Regions from separate parts of the Pseudalkalibacillus sp. JSM 102089 genome, predicted to be linked through region 3. Evidence: riboswitches for the same ligand, from Rfam matches in the RefSeq annotation. Region 3 holds a riboswitch; each other region holds the start of a gene.
What was found. A riboswitch is a leader RNA that binds a small molecule or an ion and turns the genes downstream of it on or off. The one in region 3 is predicted to bind thiamine pyrophosphate.

Region 1 (7,073 bases), on a different contig from region 3:
CCCTTCTGTCACTGCCTTTTCAATCTCATTTGTGCTTTCTTGTAATTTATTTTCTTCCTTTGATACTTTTAATTCATTCGATGTCTCACTAATTGAATTAGAAGTACAAGCGAGCAGTGACAGAATTGGCAGAAGTAGAAATAAAGCCAGGATATGCTTTTTCAAACTGAACACCCCCATTCATAAGTCAGGCGAAGGCACCACCAATTCAATTCTAATCGCTTCTTCACCCCTAAATCTACAAGAGATCACTTAGATAATTACTTCTATTAAACAAACGCTCCGATATAATGCAAGACCTAGTATCGAGATATTATTAATTTATATCTACTATAAGGTTTCAATCTTGTGCAATATAGCATCAACAATATCAACAATTTTTAATGTTCCATCTACTATGCAGTCTGAGTTTGGTTTTATTGCATTTCCCATTTCTAAATAGGCGCCTCTACCAAATTTCAAATAATAATTTAATTCATCATTGATTTCGATAGAAGTGGTTTTAGGGTGATCTCTTAGAATTCGTCTTGCCATAGCTATGTCCAATGGAGTATCAATATAAATCGATAGATCAATAAATTCCTTCAATTTATCATTCTTATATGAGAATGGATAATCAATTATTATGTATGCTGGAGGTTCTTCTCTTTCTAAAAATGATTCTAAATCTGCTTTGAGGGGTTCCAAGTTCCATTGGTTGTAATCAGGTCCGTCCTCAACCCATTTAACGAGGTCATCTGGTGCTCCTTCAAAATCATATTTATCAAAATACAGCGCTTCAGAAGTGCTTAGTCTTTTTCTTAATTCTTCCGTAACTGCAGTTTTTCCACCACCTGAAACCGAAGCAATTGTTATCACTTTTGTCTTAATCACTTATTAATACTCCTCCTTTCACCTTTGTTAAACAATACACTACTACTGAAATGTATCAGCAGCAATATTACTAAACTCTTTAAGATAATAGAGGTAGTTTTCATTTCCGTAATTGTATCTCTTGTTATACATCTTTGCGATAACGACACTATATTTTGGAATAACAAGTAATGTTGGACCAGTGACACCGAGAATTTGATAAGATCCAGCTGGTACCCGGTCACCTAATTCGCTCATTTCTCTAGGTAGATCATTAACAAACCAGAAAAATCCGTTTCGAGGTAATTCTTTATCTATTTCATTAGGAGTATGTATTTCATTAGCTAATTCAATAACTTCTTTTGGTACAATTTGTTTGTTATTAAACTTTCCCTTATTTAAGAAGAGACTACCCCAGCTTGCAAATTCTTGGGTAGACACAAAAAGGTTAGACTCCATGCCATTATCCGTACTTCCCGTTGTGTCTTCTCCATCCTTCTCTGGATCAATAATGACACTTACCAAATCAATACTATCTTCAGTTTCCCACCAAGTTTTGTGAAAACCCATTGGGACAAATACTTTTTCACGTAATAATTCAGTAAATGGTTTACCATATAATTTATTGATTAACTGCGTAATAAGCTTAATGTTTATTCCTCTATATGCCCAACTTTCACCTGGTTTGAACTCTCTTATTAGTTCACCATTCGTACTTTCATCTAATCCATGAGTGTGAGTGACCAAATGCCTTATTTTAGTCTCACCAAGTATCTCAGAATCCAGATCATCAAAGTAACGACTTACATAATCATCAATATCACTTATTTTTTTATCATAGATAGCGTAAGCGACACACAACCCTAAATAACTTTTTCTCGCAGAAGCTACATTAAATCTAGAACTCTCTGTGATTGGACTTGTATTATTATTGGAGTGGGTTCCACTATAATGCTCCAAAACAACCTTATTGTCTTTAAGTATCAATAAAGAAGCTGCTGAGCTTTGATTTAACTCTTTAATATTTTCAACCCAAGAAACTAATTTCTCATAATTTGCTTTCATTCTAAAATCCTCTCCCTCCACCAAACCCAATACCAATTATTTCAAAAAATGACAATTAGCTCAATGAAAAAAAGAACTTATCTTATTACAGATAAGCTCCGAGATTCTTGAAGACTCGATATCAAGATAATTTGAAAGACATACATATTTTTCATCAAAATTCTATTTGCTATTATTATGGAATCATTATTGGTCAGTAGTAAAAAAGGACAACGTTTTACGCTGCCCCTTTTTTACTACTGATTTCAATTTATTTTCAGCATTTTATTTGCCCCTATATTAGTTGAACATATGATTTTAAATTACATTATTAAGCAAAGTCGATCGATAACTTCGACATGTCTCTGATTGACATACTGGAAAATTTTTTGACTTTCAGCTTGATTTCCTGCACATTCGGAAAAGACACGCATGCATCCACTAAAATATTTTTAAATTCTATACCCGTTTGTTGAAGAACAGAATCATTAATTCAACTTATATAATTGGAACGTTAATAGTACCCTATCAAAGTTAAATTATTCAGTTCAAGTCTTTAATAACAGATAGTTCAATTGTTCTTGTCGTTTGTATGTCTTTCTAATCAAATTTATTAATTATACATAGGAGCATCCTATAGAATAGACTTTTTCAGAACCTCTATTTTAGCTTGCGTCAGCTTTTCCACAGTTAGTAATATAATATTTCTACCTTATTACATTTCAAACATCTTTCAAAATTTTGATCTCCTTTAAACTGATGTTCGCAATTTTCTTGAATTTCCTTTAAAGAATTCTCTAAAAAGGATAGGTGATTTTTCGTTTGATTAATTTCTTCTTCAATTTTTTGAACTTTCACACATATCCCCTCCTCAAAAAGGCTATTGATAAATATTTGCTCCAGATTTCTTGAACTCTTCAGCTTTTTCCTGCATTCCTTTTTCAATAGCCTCTTTCGTAAATAGCTCATTATCTTTTGCGTAATTACGAATATCTTGGGAAATTCTCATACTACAGAATTTCGGTCCACACATGGAACAAAAGTGTGCCGTTTTTGCACCTTCAGCAGGTAAGGTTTCATCATGATACTCAATAGAACGTTCCGGATCCAAAGATAAGTTAAATTGATCTCTCCAACGAAATTCGAAACGTGCTTTTGATAAGGCGTCATCACGTTTTTGGGCCCCTGGATGTCCTTTTGCTAAATCAGCTGCATGGGCTGCAATTTTATAAGTAATAACGCCTTCACGCACATCATCCTTATTAGGGAGACCTAGATGTTCTTTTGGCGTGACGTAACAAAGCATTGCCGTACCATACCAACCGATCATTGCTGCACCAATTGCAGAAGTAATGTGATCATACCCGGGAGCTATATCAGTTGTAAGTGGTCCAAGTGTATAAAAGGGAGCTTCTTCACATATTTCTAATTGTTTATCCATGTTTTCTTTAATAAGATTCATTGGCACATGTCCTGGTCCCTCAACCATTACCTGAACATCATGCTTCCACGCAATTTTTGTTAGTTCTCCAAGCGTTTCCAATTCAGCAAACTGGGCTTCATCATTTGCATCAGCAATGGACCCAGGACGTAAGCCATCCCCCAAGGAGAAGCAAATATCATAGGATTTCATAATCTCACAAATATCTTCAAAATGTGTATACAAAAAGCTTTCTTGGTGGTGATATAAGCACCACTGTGCCATAATTGATCCACCACGAGAAACAATACCAGTTAAACGTTTTGCAGTTAGTGGCACATATCGCAATAAAACACCTGCATGGATTGTGAAGTAATCCACCCCCTGCTCTGCTTGTTCAATCAGCGTATCTCGGTAAACCTCCCATGTAAGATCCTCAGCAATACCATTGACTTTTTCTAATGCTTGATAAATCGGGACGGTACCCACCGGAACGGATGAGTTTCGAATGATCCATTCGCGAGTGGTGTGAATGTCTTTCCCCGTTGATAAATCCATGATATTATCGGCGCCCCACCGGGTGGCCCAGGTCATTTTTTCGACTTCCTGTTCAATAGATGATGAAACAGCTGAATTTCCAATATTAGCGTTAATTTTAACATGGAAATTGCGACCTATAATCATAGGTTCAGTCTCTGGGTGATTAATATTAGAAGGGATAATCGCACGACCTTTTGCCACTTCATCTCGCACAAACCCCGGATCCATATTTTCCCTTATTGCGATAAATTCCATTTCAGGAGTGATCATCCCCTGTTTAGCATAATAAAGTTGTGAAACATTTCTCCCTTTTTTGGCACGCAATGGGTTACGGCTTAATCCAGGGAACACTTTTTCGTTTGTACGAGGATCATTTTCATCCTTATACCCATTATCTTCAGGTTTGATTTCACGCTTTTCATATTCTTCCACATCGCCTCGTTCTTGAATCCATAAGTTACGAAGAGCTGGAAGACCTTTGGTAATATCCACGGAATAATTTGGGTCTGTATAAGGGCCACTAGTATCATACACACGTACTGGAGGGTTCTCCTCTTCTCCAAATGTCCCCGTTGTTGGACTTAACTCAATTTCACGCATGGGTACTTTTATGTCGTTTCTTGAACCTGGCACGTATACCTTTTGACTACCTGAAAAACTGGACATAATGGAAATGTTTTCTTTGTTTAGTGAAGATGATGACATAATAAACTCTCCTTTTTTTTGGTATAAAGGACGAGATTGACCACACCAACTGGAGAAGCCTATCGAAACATATAAAAAAAGCCGGGTCCATAGTAAATGGTTGGACCCGGCTAATATGTATCAGAAGTAGCATTGCATTGATGATTATTCTAACTTCCCTACGCTGGCATGATCCAGATCAGGTCCAAAGAGTCAAGAAACTTCAAGGCATTTCCTTCTCAGCCCGGCTCATCGGGCTCCCCTAGTTAATTCTATTCAATTTTGACTTCATTATATATGAGTCTTATGAAAAAACCAATCCCTAACCTGAGAATCACACAATGTTTTTTAGATTCCTTACCGAAATTTATGGATTTCTTGATGGGATAAGCCATTGTGTTCCTGCGAACTGTGGTTAGAGCTCTGTAGGATATCTTCTTGATTTTTTCCGGACTATTCTAGACAACCTTATCTATAAAAATCGATGAGGTATTTTGCAGAGCTACTAGTCGAAGCATGAGCAAAACCTCCTAATGGTCGTTATTTCATCGGACCCATTATATTATTCGAGGACACTGAAAAACTTGATTTCCCAATTAAATCCATCGAATGCAACAACATATTGAAAATAAAAAGAAATCAACCGCCAATATATAGTAGGTGGTTGATTTCTTTTTTCATTGAATAGGCTTTTTCAGTGCCCTTATACCATTCAGGAGGTTTTTTCATTTAGAAAAAAACAGATCGGGGTAGAAGTGGGGCCTGACCAAGATTTTTATTTGTCTCGAACTGTCCACGCAATTCTCTTAATTCTTATTTCTTAATTCTTAATTCTTTTGGGCGAGATATTTTCCCCTTGTTTGCTTAGCCGCCTCTACCATCACTTTCAATGCTTCAACTGTTTCCTCTACGCCCCTTGTCTTCAATCCACAGTCTGGATTGATCCAGAACAGCTTTGGATCCAGTACCTGAAGCGCTCGATCAATGCTTCGTTTCATCTCACTAAGCTCAGGAACGCGGGGACTGTGAATATCATACACACCAAGCCCAATTCCCCGTTCATACGTACTGTCTTCAAAAGCCTTAATTAGCTCGCCGTGGCTTCTCGATGTTTCAATCGAGATCACATCTGCGTCCAAAGCTTTAATCGAGCCAATGATTTCCTCAAATTCCGAATAGCACATATGCGTATGGATTTGCGTCTCATTCTCCACGGAGGAGGTTACCAATTTAAACGCATAGACTGCAGCTTTCAAATAACTGTCATGCAGTTCTTCCTTCAGTGGAAGACCCTCACGAAGTGCCGGCTCGTCGACCTGGATCACAAGTATGGCATTTCGTTCAAGCTCCTCTATTTCTTCTCGAAGCGCAAGTGCAATTTGATTCGCTACTTCAGTCTTTGTTCGATCATCCCGTACGAACGACCAGTTCACAATCGTGATCGGTCCTGTCAACATGCCTTTTACATGCTTATCTGTTAATGACTGAGCATAGATGGTTTCTTTTACCGTCATTGGCGTATTAAAAGAGACATCACCAAAAATCAACGGTGGCTTCACACAGCGCGAACCATAGGACTGAACCCATCCAAATTTCGTAAATTGAAACCCGTTTAATTTCTCACCAAAGTATTCCACCATATCAGTTCGCTCGAACTCACCATGCACAAGGACATCGAGACCAATCTCTTCCTGAATGTCAATCCATTTCTTAATTTCTTCTTTAATGTACGTCTCGTATGCAGCATCGCTTAGTTCACCCTTCCTCCATTGCAAACGCTGCTTGCGCACTTCCTTTGTCTGCGGAAAGCTTCCAATCGTTGTCGTTGGAAGGAACGGAATCTGTAACGACTTTTGCTGTAAGTCATGACGAACTTTAAACGGTGCTTTCCGTTTTGCTTCTCCGAGATTGTGAATCGTTTCCTGCACCTGCTTATTATTCCGCTGTGGAGAATGATTAAGTTCTTGAATAGCTTTTACACTTGACTTGATCTCCAATTGAATAGCCGATTCTCCCTTTTCGAGTCCCTGCGCAAGTAAAACGACTTCATCAAGCTTCTCATCAGCAAATGAAAGAGCGTTAAACAGCACATCTGGAATGTCCTTCTCACTCTTCACCGTAACAGGTACATGTAGCAAACTTGAAGACGGCTGAACAATAATACGACCTTTATCAACAGCTTGGGCTAGCTCATTCAATAGAGAAATTTTCTTATCAAGCTTCGATCGCCAAACATTACGTCCATCGATCAACCCTGCAACAAGAACCTTATCCTGTGGAAAACCTTTCTCTTTTACAGCCTTCAAATTCTCACTCCGGTCATGCACAAAATCAAGCCCAATTCCCTGAACAGGGAGTTTCGTCACTTCTTCATAATGGGTCACACTCTCGAAATACGTCTGAAGAAGCACGTTTACTTCTGGTGCCGCATTATGTAACGCCTCATACACCTCTTTATATAGGTTGACTACATCATCCGAAAGAGTCGTAACAAGTGCAGGTTCATCGAATTGCACCCACTGGACACCTTCCT
Region 2 (7,073 bases), on a different contig from region 3:
TTAAATACGATAAGTTCTATGACATTAATGATTTTACAGTAACGCCTGATAATTCAATCGGATGGGGATTGAAAGATGAATATTTCTTTGATCAATCCATTAAATATTTAGAAACGCTACCGGAACCTTACTATGCTAAATACATTACATTAACAAACCACTTTCCTTTTACACTTGAATCAGAGGATGAATATATTCCAGAGTGGACTTCAGATGATGGAACTGTTAACAGATATTTCACTACGGTTCGATATCAAGATGAAGCTCTAAAGAAATTCTTTGAGCGAATGAAAGAAGAAGGACTTTATGAAGATTCGATCTTCGTCATGTACGGTGATCACTATGGAATTTCTGAGAACCATAACAAAGCTATGGGAGAATTCTTAGGCAAAGAAATCACACCATTTGAATCCACGGAGCTTCAAAAAGTTCCGCTCGTTGTTCATATTCCTGGCCAAGAAGGGGAAGTGATGGAACAGGTCGGTGGTCAAATTGATTTGAAGCCGACAATTATGCACCTGCTTGGTATTGATACGAAGGATATGATTAAATTTGGTAACGATCTTTTTGCAAAAGAACAGGATAATTTCACTATCCTTCGCGATGGAAGCTTCATTACTGAAAATAATCTATACACTAAAAGTGTCTGTTATGACAAAGAAACAGGAGAAGAAACGGATAAATCAGCCTGTGAACCATACATGGAGAAGGCAAAAACTGATCTTGCCTACTCAGATAAAATCGTTTATGGAGACCTTCTACGTTTCTTAGGCAAGCATGATGAGCAACAAGAGGATACAGAAATAGAAAAATAGCATGAAAGATGCAAACCCCACCTTGGATATTAGGTGGGGTTTTTGTATTGTAGTGAACTTTTTCTGAGGCGAGCAATAAGGCTAATATGTCCTAATTATGTAGCATATGCATCACTCATTATTTCATATCATTGTAAGAAGGATATGAAATGTGGGAGGGTATGACATGAAAATTAGGGTGAAGAGTGGGGATAGCCTTTGGAAATATAGCCGAGTGTTTCAAATTCCACTTCAATTAATATTAGATAGTAATAATCTTGAGAATCCTGATCAACTTATAGTCGGAGAACAAATTCAGATCCCTGGGTTTGTCACGAAAAGTTATACCATTAAGCCAGGAGATACATTATGGAAAATAGCAGGATGGTACGGAACACCCCTAGATGGTGTTCTTTTGCTAAACGATTCGAATCCTTTTTCGTTACAACCAGGAGAAAAAGTGAATATACCGATTCGTGTAACGTGGTCACTCATTAACCCAAATCAAAATTACGATTATCAAACCCTTGTTAATGATATTCGAAAAATACTTGCTGTTTATCCATTTATTAAACGATCCATCATTGGCGAATCTGTCATGGAAAAGCCAATCCCAGAACTAGTAGTGGGAACAGGAAAGAAAAAAGTTCATATGAATGGAGCATTTCATGCTAATGAATGGTTAACCTCAACTCTCATTATGAAATTTGTAGATGATTATTCTCGTGAATTGACGAATAGTCAGAGATTGAGCGGTGTTTACCTCCCATCTCTATATGAAACGACTTCTCTCTCTCTTGTACCCATGGTAAACCCAGATGGAGTGGATCTTGTCATTAATGGATTACCTGAAGAAGAACCTTACCGCTCATTGGCGGATCAAATTAATAATGGAAGTGAACAATTTAACAGATGGAAGGCGAACATTAGGGGAGTTGATTTAAACAATCAGTATCCTGCTAAATGGGAAATAGAAGCTGAACGAAAACCAACAAAACCTTCTCCAAGAAATTACCCGGGAAAAGCACCGCTTACAGAGCCAGAAGCAATAGCGATCGCAGACCTGACGAGAAGAAAGAAATTTGATCGTGCGCTAGCATTTCATTCTCAAGGTGAAGTGATCTTTTGGGGTTTCGAAGGACTTGAACCTCCTGAGTCAGAAATCTTGGTGAGAGAATTTTCGCGACTGAGCGGTTATCGAGCAGTTCGCTATGTTGATAGTTTCGCTGGATACAAGGATTGGTTTATTCAAGACTTTAGAAGACCGGGTTTTACCGTAGAAATTGGAAAAGGGGAAAGTCCTTTGCCTACTTCTGATTTCAACACTATTTACCAAGATACATTAGGGATTTTCCTTTCTTCTCTGTATATGTAGGTTAGTGGCTTGTTTTTTAATCACTTCTTTGTCATAATAAACTTAATTTCATAATTCCAAAGACTAGGGGTGCCTTCATGTAAGGGAAGGCTGAGAAAAAGAAACCGTCATTTCTTTTACCCTTGAACCTGATCTGGTTGATACCAGCGTAGGGAAGTCGGTAGCAGTATTGATTACGTATTACTACCCCCATTCCTTACGCGGAATGGGGTTTTTTAGTGTGTTTTATGTTAATCGTTTTTAAGCGTTTACGGTGGTAGCTTATACTCTTGATTCTCGATTTTTAGCTCGAAGCGATTGGTTATCACAGAGCGTAATTGAGCCGAAAATCAACAAAGCTCGTTAACATAGGCTTAAGGTTAAAAGTATTAGAGGAGGTAAATAATGAAGGATTTTAAATTATACGTCATTACAGGGGAAGAATTCCACCCTGATCGAGACCTAGTTGAGGTAATGGAGCAAGCGATACAAGGTGGTACTGATATTATTCAATTGCGTGATAAGACGAATTCTAAAAAGGTTGTACTAGAAAAAGCTTTGAGATTAAAGGAGCTAACACAAAAATATGAAGTTCCTTTTATTGTGAATGATCACATTGATATTGCGCTAGCCGTTGATGCTGATGGCATTCATCTCGGTCAGGATGATTTACCTTTAGAGGTAGCAAGGAAGATTGTTGGACCTAATAAGATCATAGGTATCTCCACACATCGAATAGAAGAAGCGCGTGAAGCAGAGCAGCGTGGTGCTGATTACATTGGGGCTGGGCCAGTCTTTCCCACAAATAGCAAAAGCGATGTTGTTGATCCAGTAACAACTGACTATCTCAAAGAAGTTGCAGCAGAAATATCTATTCCGTTTGTAGCCATCGGCGGCATCAAATTGCATAATGTTTCGGACGTCCTCCATTCAGGTGCTTCTAGAGTATGTGTCATTAGTGAAGTAGTTGGTAGTGCCGATATTAAAGGCACGTGCGAAGCATTTATTCAATCCATTCAAAAAGAGGTGATTCCCAAGTGACATTACTAGTTAATGGAGAGCAGCATGATTTAGAAGTGGCAACATTGAAAGAAGTTGTTACTCATTTTGGCTTGCAAGAAGGGTTGGTTGTCACTGAAGTTAATGGAACAATTATTGATCGCTCGGAATGGATCGATACAGAAGTAAAAGAAGGAATGAAAATTGAACTTGTCCACTTTGTAGGAGGGGGTTGACCGAATGAATGATAAATTAACAATAGCTGGTAAAGAACTTTCTTCCCGCTTGTTTCTTGGCACGGGAAGATATCCAAATCCATATGTTCAAAATAAAGCAATTGAAGCTTCTGAAGCAGAAGTTCTCACATTTGCTATTCGAAGAGTGAATCTTACTGCACCAAATGAAGATGCGATCTTACAGCACATCGAGAATCAATCATTTCACTATTTGCCCAATACTTCCGGAGCTACGACTGCTGAAGAAGCCATTCGCATCGCTCGTTTAGCAAAAGCATCTGGCTTAAGTGATTGGATAAAAATCGAAGTTAGTCGAGATGAAAAAATGCTAATCCCTGATCCGGTGGAAACCTTGAAAGCTACAGAGGTTCTTGCTAAAGAAGGTTTTGTTGTTTTACCGTATACTTCTGATGATCCAGCACTTTGCTATCGACTACAAGAAGCAGGTGCAGCGGCTGTCATGCCAGGGGGATCTCCTATTGGAACTGGTCTCGGCATCTTAAATCCATACAATATTGAACTAATTACAGAACAACTGAAGGTACCAGTCATAGTCGATGCGGGTCTTGGACATGCATCTGATGTAACACAAGCGATGGAGCTTGGGGCAGATGGAGTCCTCCTTAATACAGCCATAGCGAAAGCGAGAAACCCTGTCATGATGGCTGAGTCAGTTAAGTTGGCTATTAGAGCAGGAAGATTGTCTTACGTTGCAGGAAGAATTCCTAAAAAGAAGTACGCCACTGCAAGTAGTCCGGTACGAAATTAATAGAAGGAGGGCGATCATGGCTAACATTACGGTTGTAGGAGGCGGTGTGATTGGTCTCTCCATAGCATATGAATGCCGTACGAGGGGACATGAAACGACTGTAGTAGAAGCTCATAAGTGTGGGGGGCAAGCTTCAGGTGCAGCTGCAGGCATGCTTGCGCCTTATTCGGAAATTGAAGAAGATCCAGATGATTTTTTCAGACTTTGCCAACATAGTTTAAAGCTTTTCCCGAAATGGCAGGAAGAAATCAAACAGAATTCAGAAGTTGATTTTGAATATTGCGAGAGCGGCAGTCTTTATTGTATCTATCATGAGGCTGATCGGCTGTCTCTTGAGACAAAGCAGGCCTGGCAACGTAAGTTTAACGTTGAATCTACAATATTAAATGCTGACGAAGTAAGAGTGAAAGAGCCAGGCCTTTCTCAAGATGTTGTTGCAGCATTATGGTGTCCAGAAGAGTCACATATTTATGCTCCTGGCTACGTCTCAGCACTTTTAGATGCTTGTCGCAAGTTAGGTGTTCGGGTGATAGAGAATGCGGGAGAGGCGACGTTTGAAGAGAATAGCGTTGTGGTAAAAGGTCAACAAATCGAAAGCGATCGAGTTGTTCTTGCTGCAGGAGCATGGTCTATGTACTGGGAGGAAGCACTTGGTTTGACGTTGCCAATTTATCCAATACGTGGACAAATTTGCGCATATGAAGCCCCATCTCTCAATCACATTATTTTTACGAGTCAAGGCTATCTTGTAGCGAAAGCAAATGGATCAGTTGTTGCTGGTGCTTCGGAGGACATCGCTGGTTTTGATACAGCTGTTACGGAACATGGTGTAGGAAGACTTGAGAAATGGAGTAAGCAAGTGATGCCTGCCTTACAGCAGAAAAATCCATTTCATAAGTGGGCGGGGTTAAGACCTGCTACTCAAGATGGCTTTCCTATTATCGGAAAGCTAGATCATAAACCTAAGGTTATTTTAGCCACTGGTCATTATCGGAACGGAATCTTACTTAGTCCTGTTACAGCAAAGATTGTAGCTGATGAAATCGATGGAAGTGTTAGTGAATTAGGGCTCGGTCAATTTCGACCTGATCGTTTCCAGGTTATATAATGAAGGAGTGAGTTTTATGCGTAAAGCACTTACGATAGCTGGATCTGATAGTGGGGGAGGAGCTGGTATTCAGGCCGATTTAAAAACATTTCAAGAGCGGGAAGTGTTTGGGATGAGTGCCATAACGGCACTTACAGCTCAAAATACTCTAGGGGTTCACAATGTTTATCCCCAATCTATAGAAGCGGTTCAATCTCAGTTAGATGCTGTGCTATCGGATATTGGAACAGATGCTGTGAAAACTGGTATGCTTTTCTCTAGTGATATTATTTTGGGCGTTGCTGAGAAGATAAGAGAATACCAGGTGCCAAACCTTGTGATTGATCCTGTTATGATTGCGAAGGGAGGAGCATCACTCCTTCAAAAAGAGGCGATTCGTGCCATGAAGGAAGAACTCATTCCTCTTGGTACTATTATTACACCAAATATTCCTGAAGCTTCGGAGTTATTAGGTGGCGACTCAATTACTTCAGTTCGAGAAATGGAAGAAGCTGCAGCGGCATTACAACACTTTGGTGCAAAGGCTGTCCTTGTTAAAGGCGGACATATGGATGGAGAAACTTCGATAGATGTTTTGTATGCGAACCAACGTTTTTATCACTATGAGTCTAAACGTATTGATACAAAACATACTCATGGAACGGGATGTACCTTCTCTGCTTGCATAACTGCAGAGCTTGCGAAAGGACGAACAATACAAGAGGCGGTCTCAACTGCAAAAGAATTTATTACAGCAGCCATTGCGAATTCTCTTTCTATAGGTAATGGAATTGGACCTACGAACCACTCTGCTCATAGGCAAAAGCTAATAAGTGGAATGAAACAATAGCTCTGCACTGCGCAGAGTTTTTTATTTGGGGGTGTCTTTTAGGATGAGAAGGTCGAAAATACATAAGCTATACACGAAATGCACTTTCTTATCATAGGTCATCAATGCATGATAGAATAATGGTGTTAATTTACAGTAAGGAAAGGTCGTCTCATGAATAAAATAATTGAAGTGAAAAATGTGAATAATGAACGTGTGTCAGATATTCATTTTGATATGCTAGAAGGATCATTAACAACGATCATCGGCCCTTCAGGCGCTGGAAAAAGTAGCTTATTGATGTTGCTGAACCGATTAGAGGATCCTGATAGAGGTGAAATTCTCTTTAAAGGAAAGAAGCTAGATGAATTTCCAATCAATAAGCTACGTCGAAATATTGGGATGGTCTTTCAACAGGCTCACCTATTTAATGGAACAATTGAAGATAATTTAAAGTTTGGACCGCTTCTAGAAAAGAAATGGAATGAAAAAATGGGCATTCAACTATTAGAGAAAGTTCAATTACCTCGCGATTTTTTAACAAAAGATGTGGAAAATTTATCTGGTGGTGAAGAGCAAAGAGTGGCATTTGCGAGAACGCTTGCTAATAATCCTGAGGTGTTGTTATTAGACGAGGTGACTAGTGCGCTTGATATGCGTACAGTTGATTGGATGGAAGAATTGTTACATACACTTGTAAATGAAGAAGGGAAAACGATTCTAATGATTACACATGATCTAAAGCAGGCGAAGAGGCTTGGTTCATATACTCTCTTTATGAATGAAGGAAAGATTGAAGAACAAGGAGAAACGAAAATATTGTTTCAATCGCCTAAATCAGATGCTTTAAAGCACTTTTTGGAAGGATAACCAATGACTGAAATATCAAATCTATCTTTATTAACGATGATTCTCTTTGTCATGATCCCCGTGTCTCTTTCTTATTTATTTTCACTAGGAATTGGCAAATCCGCGATTTGGTCCTCCTTACGTGGGGTAGTTCAA
Region 3 (7,073 bases):
TGGAACCACTGTTACATTGCTAATCAAATTTGGATTGTGAACGAATAAAAGAAGGATAAATAATGCTAAAATGAACACCAATTTGAAAGCAGGATTTAAACGATGAAGCCATGTTTCTTTATATTGTAGAGTCCACTGCATGATGTTCCCTCTCTTCCCTTCTCAGAAGTTCTCGATCAGCGGTTAGCTTACCCTCTTCAATGACCCACTCTCTCGTCCCATAATTTTGAACAATCTCCTCATCATGCGTCACCATGATAATGAGCATTCCCTTTGACCTTAATTGTTCAAATAAAGCTAGCAACTTAAACGTATTACTTGCATCCTGACCAAATGTTGGTTCGTCTAACAAGAGAATCGGTTGAGAACCAAACATGGCCGTTCCTACGCTTAACCTTCTTTTTTGCCCCGTAGAAAGCTGGTACGGATGAAGAGTTCGCACTTGCTTAAGATCATATGCTTGAAGCCACTGGGCTACTTTTTGATCTACTTCCACATCTCCTATCATTTCAAGGGAATAAGCAAGTTCATCATAGACAGAATTCGTGACAAATTGAAATTCTGGATTTTGAAAAACAAAAGCTAGTTGCTCACGGGAATCTTTGATCGATTTTAATTCCTGATTCTTTACTCTCTTTTTCCCGGACGTTTTCATCACATTCATTAAACTTAAAAGAAAGGAGCTTTTACCTGCTCCATTCTTTCCGGTAACCACAATCCATTCTCCTTCATGAGCTGATCCATTATGCACTTCAATTTTTGGGATTTTGCCACGATACCCTTTTAACTGTTTAATCTCAAGAATTTCTTCCCCTTTAACATACGATGCAGGAAGATTTTTTTCACTTGTATGTTCTTCCCATACGCCCGGATACCAAATCCCATATTCTTTCATCTTATGTTTATAAAAGGAGAAGATACTTTTTGGGTCGGCATCTGCGATAATCCTTCCCTCTGAATCGAAAAGGACGATGCGATCAACAAAATCAATCACTTCATTAATCTTATGCTCCACAATAATCATTGTTTGTGTAGCATTAATTTGCTTAATTGTTTTCCATACGTCAGAAGTACCTGCAGGATCAAGTAATGCGGTCGGTTCATCCAAAAAAATCACGTCTGGCTCAAGTGCAAGCATGGATGCAATGGCTAGTCGCTGTTTCATTCCTTGTGAAAGTGAATTAATCTCAATATGCGGATCCTTAAAGGAAAGACCTACCTTCTCAAGATAATGACGAATTAACCCTTCCATTTCAGGTTGCGGGACAGCACGATTTTCCAGTACGAATGCCATCTCTTCATCCACATATGGCATACAAAACTGAGAATCAGGATCTTGAAATACGACGCCTGAAGATTTTGGAATGCTTTTGGCATCTACCTTCATAGGCACTGGAACGGCATTTGGTATTAACCCAGATAATATTTGCAGAAGAGTGGATTTACCACAACCGCTCGGACCAAGAAATAAGACCTTTTCCCCTTCTGCAATCTCAAGAGATAATTTATTAAATAACAGCGTTTCCGCTCCCGCATATTTTACACGAAGGTTTGATACACCCACTTTCATATAACCACTCCTTACTGATCTAACGCCTTATAATCTTCATCACTTGCTGGTCTAACCAAGCTAGTAACACCTGTTTTCTCTAGAGCTTCTACAAGGAAATAAGCAAGTAGCCCAGCTAGTAGAAAACCACCTATTAACCTAGCACCAATGAGAAGTAGTAAATTCCATAGAGCAAGGTCCATCACATATCCATAGGCAGCATCCATGACAATGGAGCCTACCGCAGCAGCAATCCCTCCAAGCGCCGCAACAAATGCGGTGTATCGTTTATAGCCAAATAAGGCAAACATTAATTCCGTTCCTAATCCTTGAACAATTCCATATAGAAGAACAGATAATCCATATTCTGAACCAACAAGAAATTCACCAGAAGCTGCAGCTGTTTCTGCAAGTAGTGCCACACCAGGCTTACGAAGAAGAAGCACTGCCACAGTTCCCGCAATAAACCACATTCCGTAAATCACATCACCAATATGAAGGCCAAATGGTTTAAAGACGTTATAGACCGGTCCCCACAATTTATAAATAATCCCAAAAACAAGGGCAATCACGATCGTAATCAAAATGTCCGAAAGCTTTAGTCGTTTCATACCCGCTCACCTTTTTGGAGGGAGATTGGCCACTCTTCTACTTGATAAGCCATTTCCCAGAAACCATATTCCAACTGACAGCTAAGAATGAAATAGTCCCTGATTCGCTTCAATTCTCTTTCAGGTGCCGTCTCAGCCCACTGATCGAGGATTTTTCTTAGTTGATCCGTCACTGGTTCCATTGACTTCTCTCCGTAAAACGTAATCCAATCATAAAAAGGATGATCTTCTTTAGGATTAACCTCTTCCATTAAACGCTGACCAATCTCAAGGTATGTCCATGGACATGGCAGAAGCGCTGCAACGATTTCTCCGAGCGTACCTGAATGAGCAGCGTCAAGCATATGCCTCGTATAATGGTGTGCCGTCGGGGCGAGGGGATAGCCTTGCAGTTCTTCATAAGTGACGCCTGCAGCTTGACACAAATTATTATGAGGATGAACCTCACTATGGAGTACAAATGATATTTGTTCAGTGAAAAGCGCCATCTCTTCTCTGTTTTCACATTTCGATAGCGCAATGCCATAGATTCGAACAAATGTATTCAAATATTCAAAGTCCTGCTTTACATAGTGAACAAGCTGTTCCTTCTCTAACTTTCCCTCCGCAATTCCTCTTACAAATGGATGGTTAAAGATTCCTTCAAAAATTGGTGCTGCTTCCTCTCTTAACTGTTCAGTAAACGACATAAAAAAACTCCTCTCCGCTTTTCATCCAACTGATAAAGAGGAAAGGAGCTTGAATGCCGTTGTTCCGTCATTTCTGAAGCGACTCAACGTTTTTTTACAACGTTCAAAAGCCGCTCCAAAAATGGAGCGGCTGCGGTGGCATCCGTCTCCACTTTCCTCCGCTGGCGCTAACCAGATCAGGTTCAAAGGGTCCAGGACATCCTGTCTCAGTCATATAAATGACTCCCCTAGTGGATATATAAAAAGCTTTTTTGATTGATAGTTTGATAACTATTAAGCTACTCTTCTTTCACACCTTTGTCAACCATTACTGGAAGTTCGATAACAAAAGTTGTTTTTTCTGGATTTGATCGCACTGAAATCACACCTTCGTGCTTTTCAATAATTTGCTTGCAAACAGACAATCCAAGACCCGTCCCTAGTTTTTTTGTACTAATGAACGGTTGAAAGATACTTTCAACAAGATGCGATGAAATTTGCCGTCCGTTATTGGAAATTTCAATCGTGATTCGTCCATGGTTTTCTTTTGCGCTCATCTCAATTTTTCGATGATCGATTTTATTTTCATTTAACTCTTCAATCGAGTTAATCATAATATTAAGAATGACTTGTTTGATTTGTTCTTCTACACCGAACAGTGGAATGTCTGGATGAATTGCTGTTTCCACTTCTATCTTTGATTCTAGTAGTCTTGGATAAAGAATTTCAATAGTATATCTTAATAATCCACTTAAATTTAATGAAAGAGGGCGATCATCGCTCCCACGCATTTTTGATAAGAAAAGAAATTGACTTACCTTCTCTTCTAGACTTTTCATTTCGCTATTAAGGATTTCGAAATAATGTTTCTCGATTAAATTATTAGCATCACTATCATCTTCTAATAATTTTAAAAATCCTTTAATGGAGGTAAGAGGATTGCGAAACTCATGAGCAAAGCTCGCACCTAGCTGACCAAGAATGGTTAAACGATCACTATGCATTTCTTGTATAAATTTGTTTTTATCATGAATGATATTATCCTTCACCTTCGTGTATTCCGTCACTGAATGATACGAATAGGCGTTAAAGTAATTATTAATGATTTGAATACCTTTCGAAAGTTCATCTCTATCAAATGATGATTCGTTTAAGACAGAGATCACCACTGATCTCCCAAAATTAATATTCGCAATAAACTCTCCGATATTAACATTTGCTTCAATTCGCTCATTGGCAATTTTCTTAGTTAATGTCATAATCCAGCTTTCATCCTGAAGACGAATATAACGAGAGATAAGTTCAACCGTTCGTTTCCCATTCTTAATGATTTCTTCATAATAAGGATCCTCTTGAGAAATTTTTGCGCCAAGCAGCCACTTTTCTACAATTTCGGGCTGACTTTGTTCCAAAAACGACGCAAATCGTTCTTCAAATTCAGATTCGCTTAAATCAAAATTCATACCTCTCGCCTCACAAACTACATTATAGGTTTGTTTCATTTTATCATGTAATGGAAATGTCATCATTATATTCTCAGACTTTAGGTTTAGAAATTCTCTCTATTGGAAACTCCTTACATATATATGATTTGAAAGGAGCTATCCCATGCGACCAGATTTTAGACAAACGGATGGACAACCAGCACAACATCAAAATCATCAACCAGGATCTCAGCAAGAAATGAATCCAATGCCCTTAATGGAAGACCCAGATTATAAAGGATCAGGAAAATTAACGAATAAAGTCGTCCTCATTACTGGAGGAGATAGTGGGATAGGTGAAGCCGTTGCGATTGCTTATGCAAAAGAAGGAGCAAAAATCGCCATTGTTTATCTTGACGAACATGAAGATGCGCAACTTACGAAGCAAAAAATCGAAGAAGTCGGAAGCGAATGTTTATTGTTGCCGGGAGACATTGGAAGTGAAAGCTTTGCTTACGATTTGATTAAACAGGTGATTGATCATTTCGGACAGCTCGATATTTTAATTAATAATGCAGCAGAACAGCACCCCCAACAGGGAATAGAAGAAATTAGTGCTGAACAGCTCGAAAAAACATTCCGCACCAACGTTTTTTCCATGTTTCATCTGACGAAAGCCGCTCTTCCCCATCTAAAAAATGGAAGTGCAATCATTAACACTTCCTCCGTAACCGCCTATGAAGGCAATGACCAGCTGATCGATTACTCTAGTACAAAAGGCGCAATCACTACGTTCACAAGGAGTCTCGCAAAGTCGCTCGTTGGAAAAGGAATTCGTGTCAACAGCGTTGCACCTGGTCCTATTTGGACACCGCTTATCCCTTCCACCTTCTCAGCAGAAAAAGTGAAAAACTTTGGTACGAATACACCTATGGGGAGACCGGGTCAGCCAGAAGAATTGGCTGCAGCTTACGTTCTTCTTGGTTCGGACGGATCTTCTTATATGACCGGTCAAACCATTCACATTAATGGCGGACAGTTCTTATCATCTTAAAACCTCCTTTGGGAGGTTTTTTATATTAGTTACTCTATAAAAAATGATTTTTAAGATTCAATTGGACAAGAGTTTATACGTCTTTTTACTGCATTCATATAGTATAGAGAAAATAATTTTAGACTATATTTGAACACGTATGTTCAATAGGGGTTGTCATTATGGTTTTTATCAATCGATACTCCACCCGAACATGTGGAGCCATGACATTTACAGGAAATACGTTAGGTTTAAGTCAGTTACTTAACGCTAATGAAGCAGGAACACAAGGTAGTATCGGAGCATTTATTACAACTGATACAACACTTCAAGTGCCAACTTTTCCACCAGGAACCACTCTTGATTATACATTAAATAACTCAGAGGCCAATTTAGTATTACCAGCTGGAAGTACCGTTTTATATGCTGAATTAATCTGGGGAGGAAATTATCTTTCAGTAAACGAAGATATTACATCTGAAATTAATAATTCTGTTACTTTTACTGACCCAAATGGGACAGATTTCACAATTAGTCCCGATCCAACTACTAGTAACGAGCCTACTTTTACATTTGGAGCAAACACGCGAGGATTTTACATGCGTTCCAATGATGTAACTTCTATTGTTCAAGCAGCTGGTGCTGGTACATACACCGCTGGTGGCGTACCAGGACTGCTTGATCCTCTACAAGCTTCCACAGCTGATACGAACCATGCAGGATGGACGCTTGCTGTTGTTTATGCGAATAGTACATTACCAAATCGATCTTTAAATTTATTTGTTGGGGCAGATGGTATCGTTATTAACCCTTTGAATCCTATTATTGATATTCCCATTTCAGGTTTTATGACTCCTCCTTCAGGTACGGTAGATGCCCGTTTACTCATCTCAGCTCAAGAAGGTGACGCGAATATAGGAGGAGATCAAGCTCTTTTTGGGCCTGATGCAGGTACATTAACCCTTCTCTCAGGACCTAATAATCCAGTTGGGAACTTTTTCGGCTCTCAAATTAATGATGACACAGGAAATCTTGACACAAGCGGAACATTTGGCACTCGGAACCAGGATCCTTTTACATTAACGAATATTGTTGCCGGAAGACAGGGATGGGATATTACAAACGTCAGTGGGGCTGGCCTATTACCGAACAACCAATCAACGGCTGTTTTCCGCTTCACATCTTCAGGTGATGCTTATATGCCTAATGCACTAGGCGTTCAAATTGACGAGGGGGATGCCATTTTAGATATCGTGAAAACCGTTGATAAGCCATTTTCCACCTATCTTGACGTGCTTTCGTATACGATCACCATTACAAACAACGGCGTTGTTCCCGCTATTAACGTAATCTTTACTGATTACCTTCCAGCTTGCACCCAATTTATTGAGAACAGTTTGTATATTGATGGTGTGCAATATCCAGGTAGTAATCCCCAATATGGTATTGACCTCGATGATATTGATGTCGGTGATACCGTTACAATTTTCTTCCAGATTGTTGTGAAACGATGTAACTGTTTTGTTCTTAATGTAGCCGAAGTCGAGTTCAGCTGTGGTAAAATCGCTACTAGTAACCAGGCAATATCTACTGTATGTTAATTTAATCCTATATTAAAAAGGATCGCGTGCTAATCACGCGATCCTTTTTCTATTAGCTATTGACCGCCATTGGGCTGATTTATGATCTGTGTTGACCAATTGCATTGAGCCAAAACAATATGATCTAGCATGTTTCTTATTAAATATAGTCGATTATTCTACTCTCATAATTGTTAGTGAAGCCCCT

Region 1: another riboswitch for thiamine pyrophosphate. It lies ahead of thiC (phosphomethylpyrimidine synthase ThiC); the one in region 3 lies ahead of tenA (thiaminase II).
Region 2: another riboswitch for thiamine pyrophosphate. It lies ahead of thiE (thiamine phosphate synthase); the one in region 3 lies ahead of tenA (thiaminase II).

The regions. Positions count from the first base shown of each region.
Region 1 is NZ_JBEWYW010000019.1:4,298-11,370, reverse strand. It holds gene ABVF21_RS21620 (hypothetical protein) at 1-165, opposite strand, end outside; gene ABVF21_RS21615 (hypothetical protein) at 331-873, opposite strand; gene ABVF21_RS21610 (serine hydrolase domain-containing protein) at 916-1,917, opposite strand; gene ABVF21_RS21605 (serine protease) at 2,587-2,754, opposite strand; gene thiC (phosphomethylpyrimidine synthase ThiC) at 2,777-4,561, opposite strand; TPP riboswitch at 4,700-4,814, opposite strand; gene metE (5-methyltetrahydropteroyltriglutamate--homocysteine S-methyltransferase) at 5,368-7,073, opposite strand, start outside.
Region 2 is NZ_JBEWYW010000004.1:293,601-300,673, forward strand. It holds gene ABVF21_RS12145 (LTA synthase family protein) at 1-815, shown strand, start outside; gene ABVF21_RS12150 (M14 family metallopeptidase) at 982-2,169, shown strand; TPP riboswitch at 2,225-2,341, shown strand; gene thiE (thiamine phosphate synthase) at 2,554-3,189, shown strand; gene thiS (sulfur carrier protein ThiS) at 3,186-3,383, shown strand; gene ABVF21_RS12165 (thiazole synthase) at 3,388-4,152, shown strand; gene thiO (glycine oxidase ThiO) at 4,169-5,260, shown strand; gene thiD (bifunctional hydroxymethylpyrimidine kinase/phosphomethylpyrimidine kinase) at 5,277-6,089, shown strand; gene ABVF21_RS12180 (ABC transporter ATP-binding protein) at 6,243-6,938, shown strand; gene ABVF21_RS12185 (ABC transporter permease) at 6,942-7,073, shown strand, end outside.
Region 3 is NZ_JBEWYW010000001.1:823,294-830,366, forward strand. It holds gene ABVF21_RS04135 (energy-coupling factor transporter transmembrane component T family protein) at 1-141, opposite strand, end outside; gene ABVF21_RS04140 (ABC transporter ATP-binding protein) at 119-1,570, opposite strand; gene ABVF21_RS04145 (ECF transporter S component) at 1,582-2,160, opposite strand; gene tenA (thiaminase II) at 2,157-2,849, opposite strand; TPP riboswitch at 2,986-3,088, opposite strand; gene ABVF21_RS04155 (histidine kinase N-terminal domain-containing protein) at 3,128-4,291, opposite strand; gene ABVF21_RS04160 (SDR family oxidoreductase) at 4,437-5,306, shown strand; partial or broken gene ABVF21_RS22790 (hypothetical protein) at 5,468-6,022, shown strand; gene ABVF21_RS22795 (DUF11 domain-containing protein) at 6,485-6,886, shown strand; gene ABVF21_RS04170 (BclA C-terminal domain-containing protein) at 7,040-7,073, opposite strand, start outside.